3 regions of the Sporosarcina sp. OR05 genome follow, and region 2 is predicted to be linked to each of the others. Evidence: riboswitches for the same ligand, from Rfam matches in the RefSeq annotation. Region 2 holds a riboswitch; each other region holds the start of a gene.
The links. A riboswitch is a leader RNA that binds a small molecule or an ion and turns the genes downstream of it on or off. The one in region 2 is predicted to bind cobalamin.

Region 1: another riboswitch for cobalamin. It lies ahead of NRI27_RS11780 (ABC transporter substrate-binding protein); the one in region 2 lies ahead of NRI27_RS13260 (S-layer homology domain-containing protein).
Region 3: another riboswitch for cobalamin. It lies ahead of NRI27_RS12710 (ribonucleoside-diphosphate reductase subunit alpha); the one in region 2 lies ahead of NRI27_RS13260 (S-layer homology domain-containing protein).

Annotation. Positions count from the first base shown of each region.
Region 1 is NZ_JANKJL010000007.1:80,228-83,509, forward strand. It holds gene NRI27_RS11770 (adenosylcobinamide amidohydrolase) at 1-34, opposite strand, end outside; gene NRI27_RS11775 (FecCD family ABC transporter permease) at 36-1,028, opposite strand; gene NRI27_RS11780 (ABC transporter substrate-binding protein) at 1,021-2,001, opposite strand; cobalamin riboswitch at 2,131-2,314, opposite strand; gene argS (arginine--tRNA ligase) at 2,477-3,282, opposite strand, start outside.
Region 2 is NZ_JANKJL010000009.1:101,795-105,076, reverse strand. It holds gene NRI27_RS13270 (CBS domain-containing protein) at 1-436, shown strand, start outside; gene NRI27_RS13265 (DUF4385 domain-containing protein) at 641-1,087, opposite strand; cobalamin riboswitch at 1,310-1,500, shown strand; gene NRI27_RS13260 (S-layer homology domain-containing protein) at 1,647-3,282, shown strand, end outside.
Region 3 is NZ_JANKJL010000008.1:109,841-113,122, reverse strand. It holds gene NRI27_RS12710 (ribonucleoside-diphosphate reductase subunit alpha) at 1-1,601, opposite strand, end outside; cobalamin riboswitch at 1,812-1,991, opposite strand; gene NRI27_RS12705 (hypothetical protein) at 2,464-2,754, shown strand; T-box leader at 2,822-3,028, shown strand; gene argS (arginine--tRNA ligase) at 3,075-3,282, shown strand, end outside.

The DNA of each region.
Region 1 (3,282 bases), on a different contig from region 2:
CATAGCCGCCCGATACGTTTTTCACTTGCAGCATGTCACATCGCCCCTTTCCTTCTCTGTCTGTAGAAAATATACGCAAACACCGGTGCACCGATAAATGCAGTAATGACGCCGACTGGTAGTTCTGTCGGAGAAATAATTGTGCGGGCGATCAAGTCACAGATGATGAGCAATGATGCACCATTTAAGAATGATAATGTCAGTAAATGACGATGGTCAGACCCCCACATGAGTCTTGTCATATGCGGGACTACGAGGCCGACAAAGCCGATTGTACCGGATACTGCGACAGCGGAACCTGTTAAGATGGAGCCGCCGATAAGGATCATAAATTTTCGTTTTTTAACGTTTACGCCTAAGTGATGGGCACGTTCTTCTCCGAATAGCATCGCATTTAATTCGCGACGGTTCAACCAGAGAATGAAGGAGCCGATGACGACAAACGGTAGGATCATGAGAATGTAATTCCAACCGCGCATGGACACACTTCCGAGAAGCCAGCCGATAATTTGGCGGAGTTCTTCGCCGGTGAGGGCAATCATTAATGAAAGAACTGAGCCTAAGAAGGACCCGAAGATGATGCCTGTCAAAATGATCGTCTCCATTTTCATGGAACGGTCGACGAGACGTGCGAAGCCGATGACGAGAAACATTGTAATTGCTGCGCCGGTCATGCTGAAAAACGGTAAGGTGTATGTGCCCACAATCGGAATGGACAAGCCAAAAAAGAGTGTCATAACCGCACCAACAGAGGCGCCGGATGACACTCCGAGGGTGTATGGATCAGCAAGTGGGTTTTTTAATAAACCTTGGAATGCGGCTCCTGCAATGGCGAGCGAGGCGCCGACTAGTCCAGCTAAGATAACACGTGGCATGCGAATTTTATATAAAATGTTCGTTGCCGTCGTATCGGATGCATCCCAAAATGTGCTGATAGGAATATGTACCGTTCCGATTGAAACACCGAGCCAGACCGCCACGAGTAATGTGGCGGCGGACACGATGTAGGCAATGGTTGCTTTATTCACCAAAAGCCTCTGGATATACTGCTTTCGCTACTTCTTCTAGACCGAGTGCAAGACGTGGACCTGTACGGCTCGTCAAGTTTTCATCGACTTGAATGACTTGGTCTTCTTTTACGGCTGTAATGTCACCGAAGCCATCGCGGTTTTTCACGCTTTCGATAATGTCCGGCACATAACTATACATGACGATAATAACGTCAGGGTTTTGGTTGACGATTTCTTCAGGACTGATCATCACCCAACCTTCTTCAGTGACAACGTTTTCCGCACCGATCATGTCCAAGATTTCTTGCATGAACGTGTTTTTACCCGGTGCATAGATGGAAGGTGCATCGGATGTTTCGATGAATACACGCTTTTTGTTTTCAACTTTTTCTGTTTTCTCGATCACTTCAGCGACTTTCGCTTTCATGTCTTCGATAATTGTTGTCGCTTCTGCTGTTTTTCCAGTCGCTTGACCAATTTGTTCAATCGTTGTGTATGTTTCTTCAAAGTTCGTTGCGTTTTTCACGACAAACACTTGAACGCCCGCATCGCGGATTTGTTGTAAGCCTTCTTCACCAGTGCTCAGACCGGATTCGTGTGCGAAGACAACATCCGGTTGCATCGCTACGATTTTTTCGACGTTAAACTCCATGCCGCCGATTTTTTCTTTTTCCAATGCTTCTTCAGGGTAATTATCATAATCGTTGACGCCAACGATTTCTTCGTTCAAACCAAGGGCAAAAAGGATTTCTGTGTTACTTGGCATCATGGACACAATTGTTTTTGGTGCTTCTTCAAACGTGATTTCATTGCCGACAGCATCTGTCAAGGTGACAGGGAATGCTGCTTCTTCAGACGCTTCTTGTCCGTCTGCTTGCCCGTTTTCAGTTACAGGCGTTTCCTCTTTTTTCGGCTCGTCCGCTGTACCGCATGCCGCAAGCATGAATGTCGCGAGCACGGCCATGAGTAGTAATTGCAAAAACTTCTTCATTGCTCGTTCCTCCTGTTTTGTCCAAACAAAAATCCCCCGTTTGTCAACGGAGGAATGTGCTCAGTAAAAATCCGGTACGACGTTTCTAACTTGCTTGTACCGATTTTCACCAAACCTATCCTCGTAGGGTACGGGTGATTCATGAAGGCAGGTCTCCTGGCTCGTGCGTAACGCTCGCTGCGCCTTCCCGGAACGATTCCAGTGGCACTTGCAGTTTGCTTGCACATACAGTGGCGGGACCGCGTCGGCATTGAACCGACTTCCCTTTTAACCCCGGCGTTGGAAGCGGGGCACCTTCATGTTTGGGTATGTAATTTTCAATTCTGATTCATTATACTATACATTTCGACAATGTCGACAGTCCTATTTTTTTGGTGCCTGCCCCCGAAACAATTGTGAATTGTTTCGGGGACAGGCACCAACACGATTCAAAATATTCGCCCTTCCGTCTCGTTGACGGAAGGGCGAAATGGGGTTACATTTTTTCAGGTGCTGCGACGCCGATGAGTTTGAGGGCGTTGGCGATTGTTGTGCGTGTTGCCGTGATGAGTGCTAGGCGTGCTTCTGATAGATCATGGTTTTCCGGGTCAAGCACTTTTTCCGCATTGTAGAAGCTGTGGAATTCAGCTGCGAGTTCCTGGATATAGACCGTGATCCGATGCGGTGAGCGTAGTCTTGCTGCGTCGCTCACAAGACGTGGGAAGTCCCCGATTTTTTTCAACAGTGACAGTTCTTTTTCCGTTTGTAAAAGCTCGACGTGATCTGTTGAAGCAGCAAGGTTTGCGTCGCCTGCTTGACGCAAGATCGATGAAATCCGTGCATGTGCATATTGTGCATAGTACACCGGGTTTTCGTTTGATTTTGAAATTGCAAGATCTAAATCGAAGTCCATTTGCGCATCGGATGAACGCATCGCGAAGAAATAACGAACGGCATCTAGGCCGACTTCTTCGACGAGTTCACGCAATGTGACCGCTTTGCCGGTACGCTTACTCATTTTAAATTTCTCGCCGTCTTTGTACAGTTGCACCATTTGTGTCACTTCTACTTCAAGCGTGTCGCGGTCGTAGCCTAATGCTTCGATCGCTGCTTTCATACGTGGAATGTAGCCATGGTGGTCTGCTCCCCAAATGTTAATCAGCTTATCGAATCCACGACGCAGCTTGTCTTCGTGGTAAGCAATGTCCGGCGTTAAGTACGTGTAGGAGCCGTCGTTTTTAATAAGCACGCGGTCTTTGTCATCCCCGAAAGTTGTGGAGCGGAACCAAGTCGCCCCGTCTT
Region 2 (3,282 bases):
AAGACTAAGCAATCCACTAAGTGTTGGTGCATTATTTGGATGCAAAGTACATACATTGCAAGCGAGTGATCATTTGACCTTGGCTTTACGAATGATGCGTGACAATAAGTTCAGCCAAGTGCCGATTTATGAGGAGGGAAAGTTTAAAGGTCTGATTACTGCAGCAGGTATTACGTATTGGTTGGCGGGTCAATCGACAGAAGATTCGATTTCCCGGGAAATACCGACACTTTCTACAGTTTATAACTATGAAAAACGAAAGGAATCTTTCGAGTTTGTCGAGAAAGACCTTTCTGTGTATGAAGCGGATGATTATTTTAAGAGGGCCATTTCAAGGGGAACTCGATTGGAAGCGTTACTCATAACAGAAAATGCTGAACCTGACGAAGATTTGATTGGTATTATTACTCCATTTGATTTGTTAAGGATACGATAGGACAGAACAGTCTGTATATTAGGCAGAAGTATATTAATGAAACTACAAAGTTCGTCTGGCAGTCAAAAATTGCTATGCTATTCTATAAATCGATTGCGTGAAGCTGGGTGTAGATCTTGGGCTTCACGCGAACTTTTTATGAAGATTAATGCATTTTCTCATGTGACAGCTGGTTTTATGTAGCGGTTGTATATAATTATATGATCATCCATAAGCTTTTTGATGAGCCCTCTTTCTCCTCAAATAATCCTCGTCTGCACGTATCTTATCCCAGTATTCCTTAAAGATAGCAGCAGACTCTGCTTTACCTGCATCAATATCGCGTTCTTTCACCGAACCATCCTCGTTATACTTGCGCCCGCCCTTATAATTGGCGTAACGTCGTGCACGTGTATAACCCATTTGAATGAATTTCCGAGCCATATCCATCCCAACGAAATCATCCTTTTTTCGGTACGCTTCAAACATCGAATAAATCTTTTCGGCAGATTTTTGAGCAATTGCAGGCGTCTTAAAACGCCAGTGTGGCAAGATTTCGCTCTTGTAAGGTTCCACAAGCAAAACGCCTTGTTCTCCTCGTCCTACCCGATACAATTCAGGCTTCTCACGCAAATTGAGGCTACTGTAATCTAATTCATAATCAAAAGCCACCGACCTCACCCCTTTTTTTCCACCTATTCCCGAAAACCCACAAGTCAAACGAAGATGAAAATTGTGAAAAAACAATTCTGAATTGTGCGGGTGCCTGTCCCCAAAACAAATCAGAATTAAACGGGGGACAGGCACCTGATCAATTCATGCTATTCAGCCGATACGCATAATCAGTCAAGTGGGCTATTGATTTTTTCCAAGACTTTCTATATGCTTAGTGAGAATTGAATAGCATATTTTGGTTCTTTGCAGTTTTCGCAAAGATTAAAAAGGAATCAGGTGAGAATCCTGAACGGTCCGGCCACTGTAAATAGGGAGTGACTTCTACAATGCCACTGGTTAACTAACTGGGAAGGCGGAAGGAACGATGGATACCTATAAGTCAGGAGACTTGCCAAAATATAAATGCGATACGCCTTCCGGAGAAAGGTTGCATGATGTATTTTTACAATGGGTCCTTGCTTGTAAATACGTACGATACATATGCTCTTGCCTCTCATCTGGAGGCGAGGGCTTTTATATTTTCACTACAACTTAAATGAGAAGGGAAGTAGACATGTTGGGGAAAATAAGTAGAAAAATCTTTACATCCGTGATGAGTATGCTTTTAGTAATTTCACTTTTTGCGCCTAATGTACAAGCGGAAAGTGAAGCAGAATTGCAACAAAAAGAACTAGGAAAGGGAAATCAAGAACATGGATTAGCACAGCAAGTTGACGTTGAAGCGAACGACTTGTCTGAAGAACTTTTGACTGAACAAGTAGAACAGCCAGTTGCATCCGTTGATACTATTTTACAAAACGTCTTTTCGTTCTATGAAAATGGACGACAGAACAAAGAGTTTTTTCAATGGGGAATTCCAGAGTTAAACTGGACTGAAATTGTAGCATTGGATGCGGTAGGTAAGTACCTTCATGAAGAAACGACAGTATTGCCTGATTGGGTTGAAAATGAACCATACCTACCTGAGAATAATAGAGGGACAGAACATATCCGCTATATCTTCGGACTACTTGCGTTAGATAAGGACCCGTCCGCAGCTTGGGAAACGAAAAGAAATCTATTTGCAGAATTAGCAGCCCAACAAAAAGAGGTAGACGGTTCAATTGGTGCTGTCAATAAACATATGTGGGCGATGCTTGCACTTGATACTGGAGAGAGATTAGGGTATCCAGTTGGAACTTGGGATGAAAATGCAAAGACAAAAGCTTTACATTTTTTATTATCTCAAGAACTAGAAGGCGGTGGATTTGCCTTTTACGGTACGAAGGTAGATCCAGATATGACAGGAATGGCACTCCTCCCCCTTGCAAATTACCAAGATGAAAGTGCAGCAGTAGAAGCAATAAATCGTGCAAAGCAAGTTCTGCTTACTATTCAACTTGACACCGCGGGATGGGCTGCTTTCAATAAAGAAAATTCGAATAGTATTGCAACAGTCGTTTCAGGACTAGTCGCAATTGGTGAAGATATTTCTTCTGAAAAGTGGACTAAAAATGGATTGACGCCCCTAGATGCTTTAGGGACATTCCAGTTACCGAATGGGGCATTTACGTATACGAAAGACCATCTATTAACGAACATGATGGCGACTGAGCAATCCCTTATTGCATTACAGGAAATCAAAACAGGTAAATCAGTTTGGTATCAATTTACAAATCCCGCAAATCCACCTGAACCAGAAGATCCTACGCATGAACCTATTGTTGTAGGGGGTGAAGAGTATACATTACCTACTTATGAACATGTTGATGTGGAAAAGCCAATCGTTTTACAAATTAATCAAGCAACACTACCGAAAATAACAGCAGAGCGCGCAGGCGCTACATTAGAGATTGACGGTGAGACCGTTGTAACGTCGTCAGACTGGGATCGTTTACTTCAAGTTCCAACTAAGAAAGCTACAACTCAAGAAGAGCATGATAAAATTTCTAACGGCATTAACGGTACATTAGAATCCATACAAACACATATAAAAGTTGGCGGAGAAAAGTCGATCGTATTTGACAGACATGTCACCCTACGCATGGCGGGCTTTGGAAATAAAGAAGCAGGTTTTATTGATACAACTGGTCGGTTCGCAGAAATTCCAAAGATGTCTCCGGATTCTCAACACGATGTATTTTCATATAAAGAAGGCGACGATCTCGTTATAAAGACCAAACATTTCACACAGTTTTTAGTGTATGAGAAAA
Region 3 (3,282 bases), on a different contig from region 2:
ATATTTTTCAATGCTAACAAATGGTGCCAACCGAATGTTCCAAGTCCGATTCCACGGTAACGGGAATTCGTCCGTTGCGCTTGGACAACCGGGATTTTATTCAAATCAATGACATTATCAAGCATGCGCACTTGTATCGTGATCAATCTTTCCAAAACGTCAGCCGGTACAGCACGTCCAAGGTTAACTGAAGACAAGTTACAAACAACGAAATCGCCTGGCTTTGAACGTGTGACGACAATATCATCTTCAAGCGTTACGGACTCAAATTGCGTCGCACTCATGTTTTGCATGATTTCTGAACAGAGGTTACTTGAGTACACCATACCTTCATGTTTGTTCGGGTTCGCCCGGTTTACTTCATCACGATAAAACATGAATGGCGTCCCTGTTTCCAATTGGCTTCGCATGATGCGTTTCATAATTTCAATCGCAGGAACTGTCTCTTTCGTCAATGAAGGATGGTTTACACATTCCTCATATTTTTCACGGAAACTGCCTTGCCCTTTTGACTCATCATAGAAATCTTCGAGCGAATACCCCATCACTGTACGGACTTCGTGCGGGTCGAATAAATGCCACTCGGCACGCGCTTCGACTTGCTCCATGAAAATATCCGGCATACAAACGCCTGTAAAAATATCATGCGCACGCAGACGGTCATCCCCGTTGTTCAGTTTCAGGTCAAGGAATGTGAAAATGTCTTTATGCCACACGTCAAGATACACTGCGATCGCACCTTGGCGTTGGCCAAGCTGATCGACACTAACTGCAGTATTGTTCAGTTGTTTAATCCACGGAAGCACACCACTGGATGCTCCTTTGAACCCACGGATGGAGGACCCACGTGAACGGACTTTCCCCATATATACACCGATTCCACCGCCATATTTCGACAAATTGGCAATGTCCGTGTTGCTGTCATAAATACCTTGTAAGGAATCATCAACCGTGTCGATGAAACAGCTTGATAGCTGACCATGCGGCTTTCCGGCATTCGACAAAGTAGGTGTTGCAACGGTCATGTACAAATTGCTCATCGCCCAGTACGCTTCAGCAATTTTCCCTAGACGATTGTCCGTTTCGTTTTGCATTAACGTCATGGCAATAATCATCCAACGTTCTTGTGGCAACTCGACCGGTTGTTTATCAAAATTCACTGCCGCATAGCGATCCATCAGTGTCTTTAGCCCGATATATGTAAATAGCTTGTCCCGCTCCGGTTCAAGGAAACGACCGAGCTCATTCAACTCATCATGTGAATATTTTTCTGTCAGTACAGGTGTGTACAAACCTTGTTGCACCAGTTTTTCGACATTTTTCGCGAAATCTGTATACACTTCGACACCACGCGCTTGTGTTTGGCGTGCATACACATCATCTAAATAAATGCGTGCCGCGACGAATGTCCAATAAGAAGACGCCTCATCAATATTGCTCAAGCACTCCAGAATCATCGCTTTCGCCCATTCCGAACGGCTCGCTTCCGGATGACGCTCGTTCCAACGTTCGCTCGCTAGCAGTAATGGTTGTAATTTCTCCGTTCCGAATTCGGCTTGCAGCTTGTCCAGCAGATCAGCTCCGCTTGTCTGTTCACGCATGATTGTCAAAATAATCCCGCTCCTTCTATACTAGTTACCGGCGTTGCCGGGAATTAAAGAATTTAAGTGTTAATTAAAAATAAAAAAAGCCATGAGTCAACCTTCCCAAGGAGTCATCGCTTTGTTGTAAGTTGTAGAAACAAATCGGAACAATGCTTACATATAAGCATTACACGGATTCACTTCCACTTCTCAACCCCCGAAGAAAGTGTCGCTCGACGATGAATGGCAGGTCTACTGGCTGACGTTTCATCCTTCCGTCTCCCCTTCCCGCAACGTGCTTGTCACAGTGGTCATGAGGCGGTCGTCTACGTTCACAGTTGCGGGGACAGCTCCGACTAGCGGATTCCCTATTAAACCGAACTTGGTACCATTTCATCGCAAATACTATATATAGTGTTCTTTTCTCTTTAACTACCCTAACATGTTGTGTTCTAATCGTAAATAGCTAAAAAGTTATAATTGAATTTCAAACTTTCAAAAGGGCAGTAGGATTTTAGGGAAGATGATTAATAGAAACAGAAATTGTAAATGAGGAATAGTCGTAACGAATCGATTCATAAGGGGAACGTATATTTTTTGTTGAATTTTGTAGAAGTTACTTTTGAAGCAAAGAACATGTATGAAAATAATAAGGTGGATTTGACCTATTTTTTTGGTGGAGATTTGGGAGTTTTATTATGGGTAAATGGTCGGCTCGGAAATTGTCGAGCGGCGAGGGGATTAAAGGAGATTGTGCTTAATAATAGGGAGTTTTCCCGTTCTCACCGGTTCATGAGCAGTTACCACCGATTCGGACGGGTGTTGGGAAGAAGAAGGAAAGGAATGCAATAACCTCCAACCTCATGATCCAGAAGAGTTAGTGAAAGGCTATCCTGCGATGATTGTTCAGCAAGAGGATGAACTTGTAATCATGAAGCTAAACTCGAGTTTTAACACCCCCGATGCAAAATGGTATATAGATGAACTGGAGATTATCCAACATTTTAAAGGCGAAGAAACAACAGTTGAAACCCTAGATGAGAACAATGGCAGCCACACTTTCAAAGGCCCTCAGGAACCGGGGAGATACTATTTTTCCGCCATCCTTCGATGGAATGGAGAGATTAAGGGAGAAGCAATCTTCGCATTTTCTTTTTTCGTAAAGGAATAATTTTCATTTGAATCCATCTACTCGCAGTGCCTATTGACATTACACTTCCATTTTGGTACATTCAGATACAATATCGATGATGAAGAGAGTAACGGTCTTTTATTTCTGTAGCGAGCTGGGGGGGGTGGGAGCCTGGTGAGGGGAGATCGTGAAGCGCACTTCGAAGATGCTTTTCTGAGTTCAGTAGGAGAAGCCGGTGTCTCGCCGTTAGGAGAAAGTGGCCTGGATTGCAGGCAATTTGAGTGGTACCGCGGAACAAGCTTTCGTCTCAATCGTTTGAGATGGAGGCTTTTTATTATGCCTAAAAAGGAGTTTAGGAAATGAAAAATGTGATTTTGGAAATTTTACAGTCTGTCAGTCCGATCCCGTTGGAAGAGCATGCGTTGGAGCGTCCTGCTTATGCACATCTAGGTGACTTCGCGTTGCCTTGCTTCCCATTTGCAAAGGTCCTTCGAAAATCACCTGCAATGATTGCAGAAGAAATCGCTGCTTCTATACAGCACCCTTCCATTCGCAAAGTAGAAGCCG